DNA from 3 places in the Pseudomonas sp. MF08817 genome. Region 1 is predicted to be linked to each of the others. Evidence: predicted binding sites of a transcription regulator. Region 1 holds the regulator's gene; each other region holds the start of a gene.

Region 1 (7,486 bases):
GATCTTTTTGCGCCAGGATCTCGTCGCGGTCATGCTCGATGCCCGCAAACCGGTCGACCTGGCTGGCCATCAGCACCAGCTTGAGCAAGTTGCTTTCGACTTCCGTGACCAGTTGTGTCACCCGCTTGATGACCTGGCCGGTGAGGTCCTGGTAATCCTGGGCCAGCAGAATGTCGTTGAGGTTGCCCGACACCACGCGTGTTTCTTTCTCGCTGCGGGCCAAAAAAACCTCGACCCGGCGCGCCAGATCGCGAAACTCTTCGGCACCCACTTCGCGGCGCATGAAACGTGCCCAGTCCGCGCTCAGGGCCTGGGCGTCGTGGCCCAAGCCGTTGACCAGCGGCGTGCTGTTTTCCACCAGGTCCATGGTGCGATTGGCCGCAGCCTCGGTCAGCCTGACAACATAACCCAGGCGTTCAGTGGCATCCGTGATCTGGGACACTTCTTCGGCTTGCGGCATGTGCGGGTCGATCTGGAAGTTGACGATGGCGCTGTGCAATTCGCGCGTCAGCTTGCCGACTTCCTGGTACAGGCCGCGGTCACGGGTCTGGTTGAGCTCATGGATCAGTTGCACCGCGTCGCCGAACTTGCCTTTTTCAAGGCTTTCGACCAATTCGTGGGCATGTTTTTTCAGAGTCGATTCAAAATCGCCCTGCGATGATTCGTTATGCTCCATAGCGCCCCCGTGGCGGACTGGCTTCGCGCATCAACCGATGCGTTCGAAGATTTTTTCAATCTTTTCTTTCAACGCCTGGGCCGTGAAGGGTTTGACTACATAGCCGTTCACCCCGGCCTGGGCTGCTTCGATGATCTGTTCGCGCTTGGCTTCAGCGGTGACCATCAACACCGGCAGGTGCTTGAGTTTTTCGTCGGCGCGCACATGGCGCAGCAAGTCGATACCGGTCATGCCAGGCATGTTCCAGTCCGTCACCAGAAAGTCGATGCTGCCGCTGTTGAGCACAGGGATGGCGGTAGTGCCGTCGTCTGCCTCGACCGTGTTGGTGAACCCAAGGTCACGCAACAGGTTTTTTATGATCCGCCGCATCGTTGAGAAGTCATCAACGATGAGGATTTTCATGTTCTTGTCCAATTCGACCTCCAAGCAGTCTTAAACGCATCCAGCACCTGGACACGCCATTTCATCAATCAGGCTGGGCACTCACCGGCGACATGGAGCAAAACGAGCCGAGACCGGTACGGCGCTACGCCGTACCGGCCCCGTTCGCAGAGCCCCCACACTGCCTGTCAGCGCGCTCGCCACTCCCCCAAACGCCCCCGCAAGCGGGCCGCGCACTGGCTGTGTAACTGGCTGACCCGCGACTCGCTGACCCCCAGGACCTCACCGATTTCCTTGAGGTTCAGCTCTTCGTCGTAGTACAGCGCCAAGACCAGTCGCTCACGCTCCGGCAAATTGGCAATCGCGTCCGCCAGCGCAGCCTGGAAGCGCTCGTCTTCCAGGTCGCGCGACGGCTCCAGATGAGCACTCGCGCCATCCTCGTGCAGCCCTTCATGCTCGCCGTCCTGCAAGAGGTCGTCGAAGCTGAACAGGCGACTGCCCAAGGTGTCGTTCAAAATCCCGTAATAATCATCGAGGCTCAATTGGAGTTCGGCCGCAACCTCGTGATCTTTAGCGTCACGACCGGTTTTAGCTTCAATTGAGCGAATGGCATCACTGACCATCCGGGTGTTGCGGTGTACCGAACGGGGGGCCCAGTCGCCTTTACGCACCTCATCGAGCATCGCGCCGCGGATACGAATCCCCGCGTAGGTCTCGAAGCTGGCGCCCTTGCTGGCGTCGTACTTGGTCGAGACTTCAAGCAAACCGATCATCCCGGCCTGGATCAGGTCTTCGACCTGGACGCTGGCGGGCAGGCGTGCCAGCAGGTGGTAAGCAATGCGCTTGACCAAGGGCGCGTAGCGCTCGATCAATTCGTATTGGCTGTCACGCGCCGACTTCTTGTAAAGGTTGTAGCCGCTGGCTGTCATAGCACAGGTCCCGCCGTTTGATGCACAAGCCGCTCGACAAAAAACTCCAGATGCCCGCGCGGGTTAGCGGGCAGTGGCCAGGTATCGACCTTCTGGGCGATGGCTTTGAACGCCAGTGCGCACTTGGAACGAGGGAACGCTTCGTAGACTGCACGCTGCTTTTGCACAGCCTTGCGTACGCACTCGTCGTAGGGAACCGCACCGACGTATTGTAAGGCGACGTCCAGGAAGCGATCAGTGACCTTGGTCAACTTAGCGAACAGGTTGCGCCCTTCCTGCGGGCTCTGGGCCATGTTGGCCAGTACGCGGAAGCGGTTCATGCCGTAGTCGCGGTTGAGCAGTTTGATAAGGGCGTAGGCGTCGGTGATGGAGGTGGGTTCGTCGCACACCACCAGCAGCACTTCCTGGGCCGCGCGCACGAAACTGACCACCGACTCGCCGATCCCGGCGGCCGTGTCGATCACCAGCACGTCGAGGTTGTCGCCGATGTCGCTGAACGCCTGGATCAGGCCGGCATGCTGGGCCGGGCTCAGGTGCACCATGCTCTGGGTGCCCGAGGCTGCCGGCACGATGCGGATCCCGCCGGGGCCCTGGAGCAGCACGTCGCGCAGCTCACAGCGCCCCTCGATCACATCGGCCAGGGTGTGTTTGGGGGTCAGCCCCAGTAACACGTCGACGTTCGCCAGACCCAGGTCGGCGTCCAGCAGCATGACGCGTCGGCCAAGCTCCGCCAGAGCCAGGGACAAGTTCACTGACACGTTAGTCTTCCCGACGCCACCTTTGCCGCCGGTCACCGCGATCACCTGTACGGGATGCATGCTGCCCATGTTCTTTCTATACCTTGTCTTACTTAGACGGAGGCCACATAACTGGCTGCGCGTTCACCGTTGGAACAATGCGTGGCAGGCCATCGATGTAGGTTCACTGCAATCTATTCATTAAACCTCAGCCGACCTGCTTGGCCGGGCTGTGGTAAAGGTCAGCGAACATGTCAGCCATGGCTTCTTCGCTGGGTTCTTCCTGCATTTGCACACTTACGGCACGGCTGACCAATTGGTGGCGGCGCGGCAAGTGCAAGTCATCGGGAATACGCGGCCCATCGGTCAGATAGGCCACCGGTAATTCATGGCTGATAGCCAGGCTCAACACCTCGCCCAGGCTCGCCGTCTCGTCCAGCTTAGTCAGAATGCAGCCAGCCAGCCCGCAACGCTTGTAACTGTGGTACGCGGCGGTCAGCACTTGCTTCTGGCTGGTGGTGGCCAGCACCAGGTAGTTCTTGGAGCGGATGCCGCGCCCGGCCAGGCTTTCCAGCTGCATACGCAGGGCCGGGTCGCTGGCCTGCAGGCCGGCGGTGTCGATCAGCACCACGCGCTTGCGCAGCAGCGGGTCGAGGGCTTGCGCCAAGGACTGGCCCGGATCGACATGGGTCACCGAGACGTTGAGGATGCGGCCCAAGGTCTTGAGCTGCTCCTGAGCGCCGATGCGGTAGCTGTCCATGCTCACCAGGGCGATGTTCTGCGCGCCGTACTTGAGCACGTAACGGGCCGCCAATTTGGCCAGGGTGGTGGTCTTGCCCATGCCGGCGGGGCCGACCATGGCAATCACACCCCCCTCTTCCAGGGGTTCGATTTCCGGCGTGGCGATCATGCGCGCCAAGTGCGCCAACAGCATGCGCCAGGCCTGGCGAGGTTCGTCGAATTCGGTAATCAGGGCCAGCAAGTCCCGCGACAGCGGCCCGGACAAGCCGATGCGCTGCAGGCGCCGCCACAGGTTGGCCTGCTGCGGGCGGCTGCCTTGCAACTGGTTCCAGGCCAGGGAGCCGAGCTGCACTTCCAGCAGTTCGCGCAGGCCATTGAGTTCAAAGCGCATGGAGTCGAACGCGCGCTGGTCCACCGACTGCGAGGCCGGGGCCACCGGCGCCGGGCGTGGCGGCTCGACGAAGGTCGGTTCGATCAGCGGTTCGGCGGCAGTCAGCGGCAGGCCGGCGAACAACTGGCGATTGGTGCTCGGGTCGCCGTCGCCACGCAGGCTCAATTCGGCCTGGGCGGTCACGATGCGCGACTGGGTCTTGCGCAGTTCGTCTTCGAGTTCGATGTTCGGCACGCGCGGGGCCAGGGCCGACAGTTTGTAATCCAGGGCAGCCGTCAGCTCGACACCGCCAGCGATCCGCCGGTTGCCGATGATGGCCGCATCCGCGCCCAGCTCATCACGCACCAGTTTCATGGCCTGACGCATATCGGCGGCGAAAAAACGCTTCACTTGCATAACCCACTACCTCAGCCGTTGGGCCCTACTGTCGCAACGATGGTCACTTGCTTGTTGTCAGGAATTTCCTGATACGCCAACACGTGCAAACCCGGGACCGCCAGGCGTCCGAACCGCGAGAGCATCGCGCGAACGGGGCCGGCTACCAGCAGAATCACCGGTTGACCTTGCATTTCCTGGCGCTGAGCGGCGTCGATCAACGAACGCTGCAGCTTCTCGGCCATGCTTGGCTCCAGCAGAACGCCTTCATCGGCGCCTTGCCCTGCCTTCTGCAGACTATTGAGCAATATTTGTTCCAACCTTGGTTCCAAGGTGATGACAGGCAGCTCAGACTCAGTGCCTACAATGCTTTGCACGATAGCGCGGGACAATCCGACGCGCACCGCGGCAACCAAAGCGGCAGTATCTTGACTCTTGGCTGCATTATTGGCGATGGCTTCGGCAATGCTACGAATGTCGCGTACCGGCACCTGTTCGGCGAGCAAGGCTTGCAGCACTTTGAGCAACTGCGACAGCGACAGCACCCCCGGCACCAGCTCTTCAGCCAGTTTCGGCGAGCCCTTGGCCAGCAATTGCATCAGTTGCTGGACCTCTTCGTGGCCCAGCAGTTCGCTGGAGTGCTTGTAGAGAATCTGGTTCAAGTGGGTCGCCACCACTGTGCTGGCGTCCACCACCGTGTAGCCCAGCGATTGCGCCTGGGAACGCTGACTGATTTCGATCCACACCGCGTCCAGGCCGAAGGCCGGGTCTTTGGCGGTGATGCCGTTGAGGGTGCCGAACACTTGGCCGGGGTTGATTGCCAGTTCGCGGTCCGGGTAGATCTCCGCTTCGGCCAGGATCACGCCCATCAGGGTCAGGCGATAGGCGCTGGGCGCCAGGTCGAGGTTGTCGCGGATATGCACCGTGGGCATGAGAAAGCCCAGGTCCTGGGACAGCTTCTTGCGCACGCCCTTGATCCGCGCCAGCAACTGGCCACCCTGGTTGCGATCCACCAGCGGGATCAAGCGGTAGCCCACTTCCAGGCCGATCATGTCGATGGGGGTCACGTCGTCCCAGCCCAACTCCTTGGTTTCCTGGGCGCGGGCCGGCGACGGCAGCAGCTCCTGCTGGCGCTGCACCTCTTCCAGGGCCTGGACCTTGACGGTGTTCTGTTTTTTCCAGAACAGGTACGCGGCGCCACCGGCCACCGCTGCCATGCTCAGGAACGAGAAGTGCGGCATGCCCGGCACCAGGCCCATCACCGCCATCAGCCCGGCGGACACCGCCAGGGCCTTGGGCGAAGCGAACATCTGCCGGTTGATCTGCTTGCCCATGTCTTCGGAACCCGAAGCCCGGGTCACCATGATCGCGGCAGCGGTGGACAACAGCAGTGATGGCAATTGCGCCACCAAACCGTCACCGATGGTCAGCAAGGCGTACACCTTGCCCGCATCGCCGAAGGTCATGCCGTGCTGGAAGATACCCACGGCCATGCCGCCGATCAGGTTGATGAACAGAATCAGCAGGCCGGCGATGGCATCGCCGCGCACGAATTTGCTGGCACCGTCCATGGAGCCGTAGAACTCGGCTTCCTGGGCCACTTCCGTGCGGCGCATCTTGGCTTGGTTCTGATCGATCAGGCCGGCGTTGAGGTCGGCGTCGATGGCCATTTGTTTGCCGGGCATGGCGTCGAGGGTGAAGCGGGCGCTGACCTCGGAAATCCGCCCGGCACCCTTGGTTACCACGACGAAGTTGATAATCATCAAAATCGCGAACACCACGATACCGACCACGTAGTTACCGCCGATCACCACCTCACCGAAGGCCTGGATCACCTTGCCCGCAGCGGCGTGGCCGTCCTGGCCGTGGAGCATTACCACCCGTGTGGACGCCACGTTGAGCGCCAGGCGCAGCAGCGTCGCCACCAGCAAAATGGTGGGGAACACGGCGAAATCCAGCGGCCGCAAGGCGTACACGCACACCAGTAGGACCACGATGGACAGGGCGATGTTGAAGGTAAAGAACACGTCCAGCAGGAACGGTGGGATCGGCAACATCATCATTGCCAGCATGACCAACAGCAACAACGGCACACCCAGATTGCCCCGCGACAGGTCAGTCAGGTTGTTGCGCGCCGAGTTGAGCAAGTTAGAGCGATCCACCGGAAATTCACCGTTCCTTTTAAAGCAATCTTTTGACGCCAGAGGCAGGCGCAGGGCGGCTACTGCAAGAAGCCTTCCAACTTTTGCGCAGGGGGATGCGGGCGGGCGTTTTAGGTGGGTTTGAGGGCGTTATCGCGGCCGAGCCCACCCCCACAGGGGCCGACTTGGGCCAGGCCGGCTAGCAATACATCAGGAATCGCGGCGCAAATCCGGCGGTATCGGCAGGTCTTTGAGGGGGTCGGGGCGCTTGCCCTTGCCCGCCCGGTGCTGGCGGATCTGATAGACATAGGCCAGCACCTGGGCCACGGCCAGGTACAGCCCCGCGGGGATTTCCTGCTCAAGCTCGGTGGAGTAGAAAATCGAGCGCGCCAGGGCCGGCGACTCCAGCAGGAGGATGTCGTTGGCCACGGCTATTTCGCGGATCTTCAACGCCGTGAAGTCGCTGCCCTTGGCCAGCAGCATGGGCGCAGCGCCCTTCTCCGGGTCGTACTTGAGGGCCACGGCGTAGTGGGTCGGGTTGGTGATAATTACGTCGGCGTCGGGCACCGAGGCCATCATCCGGCGCTGGGACATTTCGTACTGCACCTGACGAATCCGCTGCTTGACCTCCGGGCGCCCTTCCTGGTCCTTGTGCTCGTCGCGAATCTCCTGCTTGGTCATCAACAGCTTCTTGTGGCTTTCCCACAACTGCACGGGCACGTCCACCGCAACGATCAGCAGCAAGCCGCAAGCCATCCACAGAGCGCTCCAGCCCACCACTTGGGCGCTGTGGATAATCGCTTGGTCCAGCGGTTCGTGGGCGATGCGCACCAGGTCGTCGATATCGGCAGACAACACCGCCAACGCCACGAACAGGATGATGAAGAACTTGGCCAGGGCCTTGAGTAGCTCGATCACGGCCTTGGCCGAGAACATGCGCTTAATCCCCGCCCCCGGGTTCATGCGGCTGAATTTCGGCGCCAGGGTGCCGGCGGCGAACAACCAGCCGCCCAGGGCAATCGGCCCGATGATCGCGGCCAGCAACAAGGTAATCAGCACCGGCTGCAAGGCGAGGATGGCGATTTTGCCGGAGTGCAGCAGGTAGCTGGCCATGG
Region 2 (7,486 bases), on a different contig from region 1:
CGTGGACTTCTGCGTGCGCTGGGCCAGCAGCCGCACCTCGTCTGCCACCACGGCAAAGCCGCGGCCTTGCTCGCCGGCGCGGGCGGCCTCGATGGCAGCGTTCAGCGCCAGCAGGTTGGTCTGCTCGGCGATCGAGCGGATCACCTCCAGCACGCTGCCGATCTGGGTGCTTTCGGCCGACAGGGTGCGGATCACCTCCACGGCTTGGTCGATGGTGCTGGACAACTGGTCGATCTGTTGCAGGCTGCTGTCGATATTGACCTGGCCCTGCTGGGCCTGGACCTGTGCATCGCGCATTTCGCTGGCGGCGTGCTCGGCGTTTTTCGCCACGTCCTGCACGCCGTAGGTGACTTCATTGATGGCGGTGGCCACCAGTTCCATTTGCTGGGACTGCTGCTGGCTACGTTCCTGGGCCTGGCTGGCGTTGTTGCCCAGATCCGTAGACGACTGGCCCAGGGCGCTGGCCGAGAGCTGCAGCTGGCCCACCACTTGGCGCAGCTTGGCGGTGAAGGTGTTGAAGTGACGGGCCAGTTGGGTGACTTCGTCCTGGCCGTGGGTGTCGAGGCTGCGGGTCAGGTCGCTTTCGCCGCTGGCGATGTTGGCCATGGCGTGCACAGCTTCCTGCAACGGCTGCACGATGCTGCGGGCAATCAGGATCACCAGCAGCGCCATCACCAGCGCGATCACGATGCCAATCAGCGAGGCTTTCCAGACCTGCTCATAGAACTGGGCCTGAATATCGTCGATATATACCCCCGAGCCGATGATCCAGCCCCAGGGCTGGAACAGTTGCACGTAGGAGGTTTTTTGCACCGGTGCCTCGGCCCCCGGTTTCGGCCAGCGGTAGTCCACGGTGCCGGCACCTTTTTCCTGGGCGATGGCGACCATGGCGTTGAACAGCGCAAAGCCGTCCGGGTCTTTGATGCCGGACAGTTCCTTGCCTTCGAGCTTCGGGTTGGCCGGGTGCATGACCATGACGGGCTTGAGGTCGTTGATCCAGAAGTAGTCGTCCTGGTTGTAGCGCAGCCCGCGCACGGCGTTCAGGGCTTGTTGCTGGGCGGCTTCGCGGCTCAGGGTGCCGGCGGTTTCCAGGCCGTGGTAGTAGGTGAGCACGCCATTGGCGGTCTCCACCACATGGCGGGTTTTCTCGGCCTTGGCCTGGTACAGGTCGCTGTGGATCTGATTGAGCATCAACATGCCCAAGGTCAATAGCATCAACACAGACACCACCAGGATCAGCCACAAGCGGCGGCTGATCGACACACTGCGTAAGCTATTCATTACCGGTCACTCCAGATTCTTGTTCTTGTCATTAAGGCCAAGCCATCCAAGCATGCTTTGGCCAATGGCACCAACCCTACCCAAGTCTACTAACGCGACAGCGCCAAACCGGTATGTCTGCTAGGATTTCGGCCGCGTTGGGCAAACCTGAACAGCGCTCAGGGAATTTTTCCCGATTCTACGGATCTCAGGCGCGCGCCAGTACGCGCTATGTTGTCGCAGTGAACGCATAAAAATTATTGACGGGGCATGCCAGGGGCATTGCTTCACGGGGGCTTGATGGATTTTTGGACCGCCGCATCGGCATTGATTCTTGGAGTTGTAGAAGGGCTGACGGAGTTTTTGCCCATTTCCAGTACGGGACACCAGATCATTGTTGCCGACCTCCTCGATTTCGGCGGTGAGCGGGCCATGGCCTTCAACATCATCATCCAGCTAGGGGCGATCCTGGCGGTGGTCTGGGAGTTTCGGCGCAAGATCCTCGACGTGGTCGTGGGCCTGCCCACCCAGCCGAACGCACGGCGCTTTACCGCCAACCTGCTGATCGCCTTTCTACCGGCGGTGGTGCTGGGGGTGGTCTTTGCCGACCTGATCCATGAATACCTGTTCAACCCCGTGACCGTGGCTGCCGCCCTGGTGGTGGGCGGTGTGGTGATGCTCTGGGCCGAGCGCCGCGAGCACGAGGTGCACGCCCACAGCGTCGACGACATCACTTGGAAGGATGCCCTCAAGGTCGGTTTCGCCCAGTGCCTGGCGATGATTCCCGGCACCTCGCGCTCGGGCTCGACCATCATCGGTGGCTTGCTGTTTGGCCTGTCGCGCAAAACCGCCACCGAGTTCTCGTTTTTTCTCGCCATGCCGACCATGGTCGGGGCAGCGGTGTATTCGGGCTACAAGTACCGCGACTTGTTCCAACCCGCCGACCTGCCGGTGTTCGCCATTGGCTTCGTCACCGCTTTCATCTTCGCCATGATTGCGGTCAAGGGCCTGCTGCGCTTCATCGCTAACCACAGCTACGCGGCGTTTGCCTGGTATCGCATCGTGTTCGGCTTGCTGATCCTGGCCACCTGGCAGTTCGCCTGGGTGGACTGGACGGCGGCCCAGCCATGAAGGCGCCGAACGGCGCACTGCAATACCCGCGCCTCAAGGTTCTGGTGTTTGTGCTGCTGGTTGCGTTGCCATTGGGTGGCTCGCTGGCCTTGTGGTTGCGCGGGGTGTCACCGATCCCATTGGTGGCCTACGGGGCGGTCAGCCTGTTGGCGTTCTTGCTCTATTGGCGCGATAAACGTATGGCCCGCGCCGGGCAGTGGCGCGTGCCGGAAAACGTCCTGCACGCGGTGGAACTGGCGGGCGGCTGGCCCGGCGCCTTGCTGGCCCAGCAGTTACTGCGCCACAAAACCCGCAAAGTCTCCTACCAACTGGTGTTCTGGCTGATCGTGCTGGCGCACCAGGTGTTTTGGATCGATCGCCTGTTCCTCGGCGCCACCCTGTTTTCGATTTTCTAGAGCAACAGGCCGACCTGGGTGCGCTTGGGCAGTTTGCTCACCACCAACTGGTGGGAGCGTCGCAGCAAGCCTTGCAGTTCTTCGGCGCCCAGCGGGTAGGGGGTTTGCATGATGATCCACTGCGCCCGCGCCAGATACGGCGCGGGGCCGATGCCCGGGCGGTCGACGTGGCCCAGGAACAGATCCTTGTCCACCTTGAATGCCAGGGAATCGCCGCGTAGGTTCTGCAGGGCAAACATCTTGCTGCCCGCCACCGAAAACACCCGCACACCGCCCCATTTGTAGTCTTCCCGGGCGCCGGGCAAGGCCAGGCAGAAGGCTGCCACATCGGCTTCGTTCATCTTCATAACAGGCGATCCCCACAGGCATTGAATGAATGGGCCAGATGATCGATCCATGCGCGCACGGCTGGCAACAACCCGCGGCGGTGAGGGTACACCGCCAGCAACCAGCCGCCGGGCAGTGACCAATCGGGCAGCAGTTGCACCAGTTGGCCACTTTGCAGCTCCTGCTCGCAGTACATCATCGGTAGCAGGGTGAACCCAAGGCCCGCCAGGGTGCAGGCCTTGCGCACCACAAAGTCATCGATGCCCAGGCGGGCTTCCAGGCTCAGCTCGGTGGCGTGGCCTTGCTGGTCGAGCATGCGCAGGTGGACCAGGCGATCGCTTTCCAGGGCGCCGAGCACCGGGACGCTTTTCAGGTCGTCGGGGCGTTCGATTTGGCGCTCTTGCAAAAACGCCGGGCTGGCCACCATCACCATTTGCGCCTGGCGCAGGCGACGGGTTACCAGCAGCGGGTCTTCATCGCCCAACTCGCGCACCCGCAAGGCTACGTCTATGCCTTCGCTGACCAGGTCCACGCGGCGGTTGACCAGCATCACGTCCAGTTGCACCTGGGGGTAGCGTTCAAGAAAGCTGCCGATCACCCCCGGCAGGAACTCATGGGCCAGGCCCACCGGGCACGACATGCGCAACCGCCCACGGGGCTCGCTGGACATGCTCGCCACCGCCTCGTCGGCCATCTCCGCCTCCAGCAGCATCGCCTGGCAATGGCGCAGGTAGCGTTCGCCCACGGCCGTCAGCTTGAGGCTGCGAGTGGTGCGTTGCAGCAGGCGTGCGCCCAAGCGCTCTTCCAACTCGGCGATACGCCGCGACAGGCGCGACTTGGGAATGCCCAGCAAACGCCCGGCGGCAGCGAAGCCACCGGCCTCCACCACCTTGGCGAAATAGTAGAGATCATTAAGGTCTTGCATGGGGGTGGGCTCATTGTCCTGTCAGTGGGACGAATAATCGCATTATTACCGCCTAATAGGTGATTGGATTCACCTGTAGGATTGTCCCCACTTGATCGCCCTGTCGCGGTCCTCACTTGGAGATCCCACATGAAACTTCTGCATATCGATTCGAGCATTCTGGGCGACAACTCGGCCTCCCGTCAGTTGAGCCGCAGCGTGGTACACGCCTGGCAAGCCGCCGAGCCTGGCCTGGCCGTCACCTACCGCGACCTGGCGAGCGACGCCATCAGCCACTTCAGTGCTGCCACCCTGGTCGCCGCCGGCACCAGCGCCGAACTGCGTGACGCCGCCCAGCAGCACGAAGCCCAGCTCAGCGCCTCGACCCTGGCCGAGTTCCTCGCCGCCGACGCCGTGGTGATCGCCGCACCGATGTACAACTTCACCATTCCCACCCAACTCAAGGCCTGGATCGACCGCATCGCCGTCGCCGGCCAGACTTTTCGCTACACCGAAGCCGGCCCCGAAGGCCTATGCGGCAACAAGAAGGTGATCGTGGTGTCCACCTCCGGTGGCCTGCACGTGGGCCAGGCCACGGGTGTCGGCCATGAGGATTACCTCAAAGTCATGCTCGGCTTCATGGGCATCACCGACGTCGAGTTCGTTCGCGCCCATGGCCTGGGCTACGGTGAGGACGTGCGCGGCAAAGCCATGGGCGATGCCCAGGCGCACATCGATGAACAATTGTTCGCCGCTGCCTGATCGCCACGGCCAACAGCCACTAGACTCCGTAAGCGGCGCCGCTTGCGGAGTTTTTTTATGCTTGCGCTAAAGGCTTGGCGCGGGTTGTGCTTAAACCCGGCGGCGATGCCTTCAACCATATCGACAGGGCTTTGCATGGCACGTTTGGGTGCGTTGTGGCTGATTTTTCTCTGGGCTGGCCTGGCGCCGGTGCACGCGGTGGCCGGTGGGCAGCCGCGCTGGAGTGTGGGTTATCACTGGATGAGTTTTCTCGACCCGCTGGACCAGCAACCGATGCGTGCGATTGCCTTCTACCCCTCCACGGCGTTGCAGCAAATCAGTGAAGTGGAGGGCTACCCGTTGCTGGCCAGCCAGGACGTGCGCCTCGCCCCGGGGCGTTTCCCGCTGCTCATGCTGTCCCACGGCAACACGGGCACGCCGCTGGCCCTGCATGACCTGGCCACCGCCCTGGCGCGCCAGGGGTTCGTGGTGGTAGCGGTGTTCCACCCCGGCGACAACGCCGAAGATCACAGCCGTTCGGGCACCCTGAGCAACCTCTACGGGCGGCCGTTGCAGATTTCCCGCGCCATCAGCGCCACCCTCGACGATTCGCTGCTGGCGGCGTCGGTCAGCGCGCGGCAGGTGGGGGTGATTGGCTATTCGGCGGGGGGCGAGACGGCGCTGATCCTCTCCGGTGCCACACCGGACCTGCAGCGCTTACGCCGTTACTGCGCGCTACGGCCCAACGACCTTGACGCCTGCAGCACCCAAGGCGAGTTGATCGCCGACCGCGACGACCTGCAAGTGGTGGCCGATCCAAGGGTGGGGGCGTTGCTGTTGATGGCGCCGTTGAGCCTGAAATTCGGCCGCCACAGCTTGGCCGAGGTGCATGTGCCGGTGCTGCTGTACAGCGGCGACGGCGACAACCTAGTGGCTTACGACAAAAACGCCGCCGCCCTGGCGCGCAAATTGCCGTCGGCGCCGGATTTCAAACTGCTGCCCGGGGCCGGGCATTTTGTTTTCATGGCCCCCTGCACGGCGCAACAGCAGCGCGCCATGCCGGCGCTGTGCATCGACGCCGATGGGGTGGATCGCAACAACATCCACCGCACCTTGATTGGAGAGGCCGGGCGTTTTTTTGCCCATGTGTTGGGTAAACCGGGCCAGGCCAGCGCCCACCACGAGCTGCCGTAGCAAGCCCGCTTACTACATCAGCATCGACAAGGCGCGGCGTTTGAGCAGCAAGGTCAGGCCCAGGCCTGACACCGACAGCAACGCCGCGCAGAAGAATATCCACGAATACCCCAGGTTCAACGCCACCGCGCCCATCACAGGCCCGGCAATGGCCAGGGCCAGGTCAAAGAACACCGCATAGGCGCTCAGCCCCGCGCCACGGCTGGTGCTGGGCACCTGGGCGATGGCTTCCACTCCCAGCGCCGGGTACACCAGCGACAGGCCAAACCCCGCCAACCCCGCGCCCAGCAGGGCAAACCCGGTCGAAGGCGCCAGCCACAGCAACACCAGGCCGAGGGTTTCGATGCCCATGCAGGCAATCGCCGCCGCATACCCGCCAAAGCGCTGGATGCTGGAGATAAACAGCAGGCGCGAGAGGATGAAGCACACCCCGAACACCGTCAGGCACCACGCGGCGCCGCGCCAGCCCAGGTCGGCGTAGTACAGGGTGATAAACGTGGTGAGGGTGCCGTAGCCGATGGACGCCAGGCACAGGCTGGCGCCATAAGGCGCGATACGCCCGAACACCGCCCAGAACGGCATGCGTTCGCCCCCCAGCACCGGCACCGAGGGCTTGTTGCGGATCAGCAGCAGGGCCAACAGGGCCAGGGCCGTCAGGGCAATGCCCAGGCTGGCGAAGCCCAGTTGCGCCACCATCACCACCCCCAGCGGCGCGCCGATGGCGATGGCGCCGTAGGAGGCGATGCCGTTCCAGGAAATCGAGCGTGCGGTATGCTCGACGCCCACCTGGCCCATGCACCAACTGATGGTGCCCACCCCGATCAGCCCCTGGGCGATGCCCAGCAACAGGCGCCCGCCCAACAGCACCAGCAGACTCAACAGCGGCCAGCCTTGCAGCAACGCGGACAGCCAGGTCAGCACGCCACTGGCGGCGATGCCGCCCAGGCCATAAACGATAGCGCGCTTGGTGCCGATGCTGTCTGACACCCGCCCGGCCATGGGCCGGCTGAGCAGGGTGGCCAGGTACTGCGCGCCAATGGTCAAGCCGGCCACCACCGCGCTGAAACCCAACTGCTCATGGACATAGCCCGGGAGCACGGCAATCGGCAGGCCGATGCACAAAAAAGCAATGAAGGTATAGAAAACGATCGACAGGATGTGCACGGTGACGGCCATGGAGCCGAGCGGTGGCGTGGGCTGTGCAGTCATGGGAACTCGTTCGCGGGTGGGCGGATTCACTCATTCTGGGGGCGCGATGGGGTAAAGGAAAGCAGGCTAACAATTCAGCCGCAGGGTTGGCACAAAACCCTTCTTTAGGCCGGATGTTGCTTTGGCATCACCTCTTTGTGGGAGCAACTGCCTGACCCTACCACTCGTCACCGCCACTCAGCGCCGCCATCGCGAGCGGGCTCGCTCCCACAGAGGAAAATGAAAACCCCACCCACACCAGCGTTCCACGGTGGGCGTGGGCCTGCCCGCGATGGCGGCCTATCTGCCAACACAGATGTATGGGCCCGTCGGCAGCCCATCGCGA
Region 3 (7,486 bases), on a different contig from region 1:
CGAACGAAAGAGCACCGTGCCCAGGGCGCTCCAACCCGTGAGGGCGATGGCCAGGGTCAGGAGCAGGATCAGGCCGAAGCCCAGGGCAAGTTTGAGGGGGACATTGATGTTGTCCACGGCGCGGGTCAGCCAACGAAACATGATGAACCTCCGACGATTCAAGAAGGGCATGGCGCTGCGGCTGACGGGTGTCAGGAGAGGAGCGCATGTCCTTGTTGATCGGCGTCAGCCCTGTAAGCCTCGACCTGAAAATTGCGTAAGAAATTTCAGAAAAAAGCCCTCCGGGCAGAGGGCTTTGGGGGAGGTTTTTTGTGGGTGGCAACGGTCTTACCCCTACCACTCGGTACCGCCACTCAGGGCCGCCATCGGGAGCAGGAAAATGAAAATCCCACCCACACCACAGTTCACCTGTGGGAGCGGGCCTGCCCGCGATGACGGCAGCCCATGCAGAGCCAACCCTGGCTGATGTACCTACGGGGTATCAGACCTTAAACCGCCCCACCAGGCTTTGCAGGTGCACGCCCAGGCGCGCCAGTTCGGCGCTGGAGGCGGCGGTTTCTTCGCTGGCGGCCGAGGTTTGTTCGGACACATCGCGCACGTTGAGCACGCTGCGGTTGATCTCTTCGGCCACGGCGCTTTGCTGCTCGGCAGCGGCGGCGATCTGCTGGTTCATCGCCTGGATCGCCGAGACGGTGCGCGTGATGTTGTCCAGCGAGCCCCCGGCGCGGCGGGTCAGTTCCACGCTGCTGTCGGTGAGGGTGCGGCTGTTGTCCATGATGGTCGCCACCTGCTGGGTGCCGCTTTGCAGGCCGACGATCAGCTCTTCGATTTCCTCGGTGGATTTTTGCGTGCGCTGGGCCAGGCTGCGCACTTCATCGGCGACCACCGCAAAACCACGGCCCGCCTCGCCGGCGCGCGCCGCTTCGATGGCCGCGTTGAGGGCCAGCAGGTTGGTCTGTTGCGCCACCGATTTGATGACGTCCAGCACGCTGCCGATCTTGTCACTCTCGCGTTGCAGATGGCTCATGGCCTCGGTGGAGTTGCCCACCTCGGTGGCCAGGCGTTCGATCTGGGCGATGGCCTCGCCAACGACCTTGTCGCCTTCGCGGGCCTGCTGGTCGGCGGCCACGGCGGCTTCGGAGGCTTCCTCGGCGTTGCGCGCCACTTCCTGCACGGTGGCGGCCATTTCGTGCATGGCGGTGGCCACTTGGTCGGTTTCGACTTTCTGGCTGTTGACCCCGGCGCTGGTCTGCTCGGTCACGGCCGACAGTTCTTCGGCGGCGCTGGCGATTTGCGTCACGCCGTCGCTGATGCCACCGATCAACTCACGCAGGCTCACGGTCATGCGCTGCATGGCCTGTTGCAGTTGGCCGAGTTCGTCGCGGCGCTGCACATCCAGGTCGTGGCTGAGATCGCCAGAGGCCACGCGCTCGACCACTTTGAGGGTCTGCTGCAGGGGCGTGACGATCTGCCGGGTGATGCTCCACGCGGCGAACAGGCCGAAGGCCAGCGCCAGCACGGTGGCTAGCATCAGGGTGCTTTTCGCGCTGGCCGCTTCGCTGTCGCGCTTGGCGGTTTGCGAGACGGTCAGTTGGTTGCTCAGGTCCATCAGGCGCGTGCCCTGGTCGGCCATGTGCTTGAGGGCCGCGACGTTGGCTTCCTGGGCCTGGGCGAACTGGGTGACGGCCACCCGGTAGCCCTTGAGTGCCTCGCTGGCCTGTTGCAGGTGGGCGATGTGCTGCTCGGGCAGCGCGGCGGGCAGGCCGGTGAGGTAGGCCAGGGCGTTGTCGACGGCCTCGAGTGCCGGTTGCAGGGCCTCGGCCTTGGTGCTGAAGGTGTAGCCGCGCACTTGGAAGCGCGCTTGCTGGATCAGCTTGCTCAACTCGATGACGCTGTTGAACTGCGCCACGCTTTCGCCTTGCAGCAGGGATTTTTCCACCTGCGCCACGCTGGCCATCGCCGCATTAGCGGTGGCGATGAGCTGGGCGCGGTTGGCTTCCCGGTTCTGGTTGGCCTCGGCCAAATTGACGAAACCGCGCTTGTACTCGGCCACGGCGGCCTGTTGCTGGCCGATCAGCGTGACGTCTTCGGGGTGGGTGATGTAGGTGCGGGCCTGTTGCAGGCTGGCATCGAGTTTATTCAACAGGTCGCTGACCGCCTCGGTGCCTTGTTCGCCGTGGTGCAGTTCGTAGGTCAGGCGCGCGGCACGCAGGTCTTTGGTCAGTTCATTGAGGCTGGAAATAAAGCCCAGTTTGTCGCCGCGTTCGATCACATGGCCCAGGCCGATCCAACCGGTCAGGGTAATCAGCAGGGTGAGGAGCAGCACCAGGCCGAAGCCGATGCTGAGTTTCAGATTGACACTCACATTTCCCAAGCTATGGGCTAACCACCGGTACATGCTGTAACTCCCTGAAAAGACAACTGGTTCTATAAGGGATTTATCGGCCGTCGCTGTGGGTTCTGTAGGATTTGGATGTAAGACCTTTGTCTGTAACTGGAGCGGCCGCTTGCTACAGGAGCGTTTAGAACAACCGTGAGAGCAGCGCCGTGACGGCGGTTTCGACCCGCAGGATACGCTCGCCCAGTTGCACCGGTTGCAGGCCGGCCTTGGCCAGCAGGTCGATTTCGTAGGGGATCCAGCCACCCTCGGGGCCGATGGCCAGGGTCACCGGTTCGTCGAGGCCGCGCGGGCACGGCGGGTAAGGGCCGGGGTGGCCGACCAGGCCCAGGGTATCGGCGGCCAGGGCGGGCAAGCGGTCTTCGACGAAGGGCTTGAAGCGCTTCTCGATGATGATCTCGGGCAGCACTGTGTCTCGCGCTTGTTCCAGGCCCAGGATCAATTGCTCGCGCACGGCGGCAGGTTCCAGGAACGGGGTTTGCCAGAAGCTTTTTTCCACCCGGTAGCTGTTGACCAGCACCACCCGCGGCACGCCCATGGCGGCGACGGTTTGCAGCACGCGGCGGAGCATTTTCGGCCGGGGCAGGGCCAGCAGCAGGGTCAGCGGCAGCTTGGCCGGCGGCGGTTGGTCGAGGCTGATCTGCAACTCGGCTTCATGGCTGTCCAGGCGCAGCAATTGCGCCGAACCCATCAAGCCGCCAATGCGCCCGACCCGCAAGCTGTCGCCGACGGCGGCGCGGTGTACTTCCTGCATATGGGTCAGGCGCCGCCCGCCCAGCACGGCGCGGTCCGGCGCGATGAAGTCGGCCTCTTCGAGCAGCAGCAGGTTCACGCTTGGGTCGCTGGCGGCTGGTCTTGGGGTTCACTGTCCGAAGGCGGGTCGTCGGGGTGCTCGCCGCGCTTGCTGACCAGGCTGCCAAAGAGGATGCCGATCTCGAACAGCAACCACATGGGGATCGCCAGCAGGGTCTGGGAGAAGATGTCCGGCGGGGTGAGGATCATGCCCACCACGAAGCAGCCGATGATGACGTAGGGGCGGATCTTCTTCAGGTACTTGACGTCCACCACGCCAATCCACACCAGCAGCACCACGGCGACGGGGATCTCGAACGCCACGCCAAAGGCGAAGAACAGCGTCATCACGAAATCGAGGTAGCTGGTGATGTCGGTCATCATCTCGACGCCCGCCGGGGTGGCGGCGGCGAAGAATTTGAAGATCAGCGGGAACACCAGGAAGTAGGCGAACGCCATGCCGGTGTAGAACAGCAGGATGCTCGACACCAGCAGCGGCACGGCAATGCGTTTTTCGTGCTTGTACAGGCCCGGCGCGATGAAGCCCCAGATCTGGTGCAGGATCACCGGGATCGCGAGGAACAGCGACACCATCATCGTCAGCTTCAGCGGCGTGAGGAACGGCGACGAGACGTCCGTGGCGATCATCGTCGCGCCGACAGGCAGGTAATCGCGCAGCGGCGTGGAGACGAAGGTGTAGATCTGCTGGGTGAAGGCAAACAGCCCGGCGAAGATCACGAAAATCGCCGCGACACAGCGCAGCAGGCGGGTTCGCAGCTCGGTGAGGTGCGAGACCAGCGGCATGTGCTGGTCGTGTTCCGGTTTATCAGCGCTCATGGGGCTCGCGGCGGCAAAGTGGGCTCGGAAGCGGCGGTGGTAGCCGCCACGGATTCTGTCGGGGTAACAACCGCAGCAGGCTCGACGCTAGGCGCGGCGGGCGGTTCCTGTACCGGCGGGGTGAACGTGCCGGGGTTTTTCTGCTGCGGGTTGAGGATATTGCGGGCCTCTTGCTCCAACGACAGGATGTGCTCGTTGTGCAATTGCCGGCGAATCTCGTCGGCGCCGATTTCCCGTTCAACTTCATTCTTGATTGCGTTGAAGCTGCGTTTCAGGCGCCCGACCCACAGGCCTGCGGTGCGCGCAGCACCCGGCAGGCGCTCGGGGCCCAGCACCAGCAGGGCGACGAGGCCGACGAGCAGCAGTTCAGAGAAGCTGATACCGAACATTTATTGGGTGCTCACAAGTCTTTGCGGATCGGCTCTTCGACTTTTTGCGCCTGCACGTCGATCGTGTGCGGCTGGCTCAGTGGCGAAGCCTGGGGCTGCACCGGCGGCACGGGTTGCGCCGTGGATGCGTTGGGTTCGGCCGGTTTTTCGTCGTCGTTCATGGCTTTGCGAAAGCCCTTGATCGATTCGCCGACATCGGTGCCCAGGTTTTTCAGTTTCTTGGTACCGAACACCAGCACCACGACAACCAGAATGACGACCCAGTGTTTCCAGTCAAAAATGCCCATGTTGCGTTTCCTCTCTAGAAGTTGAATTCAGGTGGACGGGCGCGAGGCTTTCTCGGTATGCCCGCTGGTGCCAATGCGTCGTTCCAGTTCATCGAGCACGGCCTGCGGGTGCTGCCCCAGTTGGGCGAGCATGACCAGGCTGTGGAACCAGAGGTCAGCAGTTTCGTAGATGACATCGCTGCAGTCACCGCTGATGGCGGCATCCTTGGCGGCGATGATCGTCTCGACCGATTCTTCGCCGACTTTTTCCAAAATCTTGTTCAGGCCCTTGTGGTACAGGCTGGCGACGTAGGAACTGTCGGCGCTGGCGCCTTTGCGCTCTTCGAGCACCTGGGCCAGGCGGGTCAGGGTGTCAGTCATGTTTGTGGTCCGAATAAATGGCGTGCGGGTCTTTGAGTACTGGGTCGACGGTTGCCCAGGCACCGTTTTCAAAGACACGATAGAAGCAGCTCTGGCGGCCGGTGTGGCAGGCGATACCGCCAACCTGCTCGACTTTCAGGATGATGACGTCGGCGTCGCAGTCCAGGCGCAGTTCATGCAAATGCTGCACGTGGCCGGACTCTTCGCCCTTGCGCCACAGCTTGCCACGCGAACGTGACCAATAAATGGCGCGGTTCTCGGCGGCGGTCAATTGCAGCGCTTGGCGGTTCATCCACGCCATCATCAGCACGCGCCCGGTCTTGTGATCCTGGGCGATTGCTGGCACCAGGCCATCGGCGTCCCATTTGATCTCGTCCAGCCAGTTATTCATTTTCAGTTCCTGAAAAAGAGGCGAGCTTGAAGCTTCAAGCTGCAAGTAAAAGCTTACTAACCTAGGTCACGCCGCCGATTCGCTTGCAGCTTGCAACTTGTAACTAATTCGCTTCAGTGTGCCAGCCGATACCCCGGCTGGCTATCGGCGCACGACCAGATACAAGCCCACGGCCACCATCACGCCGGCCGGCCAGTGGCCTGCTTCACCGAGCGGGCCGCCCGCCGCCAGCACCGCGCCACCTGCCAGGTGCGCGGCGCCCAGCAGGCGCAGGAACCAGTCGTCCTTGCGCCGGTGCCAGGGCGGCGCGGGGTCCGCGGCGTGGGGTTGGGACATGCGTTCCAGCAGGTCGCGGGTCATGTTGGCCAGGTGCGGCAATTGCTCGACCTGGCTTTGCAGGTTGCCCAGTAGGGTCTTGGGGCTGACGCGTTCTCGCATCCAGCGTTCCAGGAACGGCTGGGCGGTGTTCCACAGGTCCAGGTCCGGGTAGAGCTGGCGGCCCAGGCCTTCGATGTTGAGCAGGGTCTTTTGCAGCAGCACCAATTGTGGCTGCACTTCCATATTGAAGCGCCGAGCGGTCTGGAACAGGCGCATCAGCACTTGGCCGAAGGAGATGTCCTTGAGCGGCTTTTCGAAGATCGGCTCGCACACGGTGCGGATCGCCGCCTCGAACTCATTGAGCTTGGTCTCGGCCGGCACCCAGCCCGAATCGATGTGCAGTTGCGCCACGCGGCGGTAGTCGCGCTTGAAGAAAGCGAACAGGTTGCGGGCCAGGTAGTCCTGGTCCTGGGGCGTCAGGCTGCCGACGATGCCGCAGTCGATGGCGATGTACTGCGGGCTCCAGGGGTTCACGGTGCTGACGAAAATATTGCCCGGGTGCATGTCGGCGTGGAAGAAACTGTCGCGGAACACTTGGGTGAAGAAAATCTCTACGCCGCGTTCGGCCAGGGCCTTCATGTCGGTGCGCTGGTCGGCCAGGGTCGCCAGGTCGGTGACCTGAATGCCATAGATGCGCTCCATCACCAGCACTTTGGGGCGGCACCAGTCCCAATAAACCTGCGGCACGTACAGCAGCGGCGAGCCCTCGAAGTTGCGCTTGAGCTGGCTGGCGTTGGCCGCCTCGCGCAGCAGGTCGAGTTCGTCGTAGATGGTTTTTTCGTAGTCCTGCACCACGTCCACCGGGTGCAGCAGGCGGGCGTCGGCGGAGAGTTTTTCGGCGGCGCGGGCGAGGATGAACAGCCACGCCAGGTCCTGGGCGATGATCGGCTTGAGGCCCGGGCGAATGACCTTGACCACTACTTCTTCACCGCTTTTGAGCTGCGCGGCGTGGACTTGCGCCACCGACGCGGAGGCCAGTGGTTCGATGTCGAAACGGCTGAAGACGTCGCTGATCTTCTGCCCCAGTTGCGCTTCGATCAGATCGACCGCCACTTGCGAGTCGAACGGCGGCACGCGGTCTTGCAGGCGCATCAGTTCGTCGGCGATGTCTTCGGGCAGCAAGTCGCGGCGTGTGGAGAGGATCTGCCCGAACTTGATGAAGATCGGCCCCAGATCCTGCAACGCCAGGCGCAGGCGCGCGCCACGGCTCAGGTCCAGGGGCTTGCGCGGGAACCAGCGCCACGGCAAGGCATAGCGCAGGGCCAGCAGGAACCAGGGCAATGGGAGGTCGAACAGCAGGTCATCGAGACGGTAGCGGATCACGACGCGCTGGATGCGCAACAAACGGCGGACGGCAAGCAGCTTCATGCGTTATCGCTTGAATCAAGGGATCGGGAAAGGCGCTCGACACGCGCCTCAAGGCGTTCCAGATCGAGTTTGATCCGGTCCAGTTCGCTAAATCGGGCTTCGGCTTCGCGCAGGCCTACAAGGGCACGCGCTTCTTCACTCAGGTACTCGCCCAGGTTCTGGTTCAGGCTGGCGAACCCCTGGCTGTACCAACGGCTGCGGCTGCGCAAATGGCCGCCGATCAACTGCGTGGCGACGGGGCCAAGCCAGCGCGAGAGCTCGTACTCCCAGTCCAGCTCCAGGTCTT

The links. The regulator FliA, encoded in region 1, starts transcription of late flagellar genes. The targets are predictions, from matches to a motif close to CTAAAGTTTNNNNNNNNNNNGCCGNTAA.
Region 2: AC19YR_RS07450 (methyl-accepting chemotaxis protein) is a predicted target of FliA. The motif match lies at 1,407-1,434, and genes of this name have one in related genera.
Region 3: AC19YR_RS04325 (methyl-accepting chemotaxis protein) is a predicted target of FliA. The motif match lies at 2,439-2,466, and genes of this name have one in related genera.

The regions. Positions count from the first base shown of each region.
Region 1 covers NZ_JCBCUY010000014.1:30,943-38,428, reverse strand. Annotated here, with positions in the region: gene AC19YR_RS10675 (protein phosphatase CheZ) at 1-676, opposite strand, end outside; gene AC19YR_RS10670 (chemotaxis response regulator CheY) at 707-1,078, opposite strand; gene fliA (RNA polymerase sigma factor FliA) at 1,246-1,986, opposite strand; gene fleN (flagellar synthesis regulator FleN) at 1,983-2,813, opposite strand; gene flhF (flagellar biosynthesis GTPase FlhF) at 2,932-4,251, opposite strand; gene flhA (flagellar biosynthesis protein FlhA) at 4,263-6,392, opposite strand; gene flhB (flagellar biosynthesis protein FlhB) at 6,582-7,486, opposite strand, start outside.
Region 2 covers NZ_JCBCUY010000009.1:19,622-27,107, forward strand. Annotated here, with positions in the region: gene AC19YR_RS07450 (methyl-accepting chemotaxis protein) at 1-1,281, opposite strand, end outside; gene AC19YR_RS07455 (undecaprenyl-diphosphate phosphatase) at 1,561-2,391, shown strand; gene AC19YR_RS07460 (DUF1294 domain-containing protein) at 2,388-2,786, shown strand; gene AC19YR_RS07465 (MmcQ/YjbR family DNA-binding protein) at 2,783-3,133, opposite strand; gene AC19YR_RS07470 (LysR substrate-binding domain-containing protein) at 3,130-4,038, opposite strand; gene AC19YR_RS07475 (FMN-dependent NADH-azoreductase) at 4,168-4,779, shown strand; gene AC19YR_RS07480 (alpha/beta hydrolase family protein) at 4,915-5,952, shown strand; gene AC19YR_RS07485 (MFS transporter) at 5,965-7,161, opposite strand.
Region 3 covers NZ_JCBCUY010000004.1:145,672-153,157, reverse strand. Annotated here, with positions in the region: gene AC19YR_RS04330 (methyl-accepting chemotaxis protein) at 1-141, opposite strand, end outside; gene AC19YR_RS04325 (methyl-accepting chemotaxis protein) at 482-2,398, opposite strand; gene AC19YR_RS04320 (16S rRNA (uracil(1498)-N(3))-methyltransferase) at 2,523-3,230, opposite strand; gene tatC (twin-arginine translocase subunit TatC) at 3,227-4,027, opposite strand; gene tatB (Sec-independent protein translocase protein TatB) at 4,024-4,416, opposite strand; gene AC19YR_RS04305 (twin-arginine translocase TatA/TatE family subunit) at 4,428-4,703, opposite strand; gene AC19YR_RS04300 (phosphoribosyl-ATP diphosphatase) at 4,731-5,063, opposite strand; gene hisI (phosphoribosyl-AMP cyclohydrolase) at 5,056-5,454, opposite strand; gene ubiB (ubiquinone biosynthesis regulatory protein kinase UbiB) at 5,596-7,200, opposite strand; gene AC19YR_RS04285 (ubiquinone biosynthesis accessory factor UbiJ) at 7,197-7,486, opposite strand, start outside.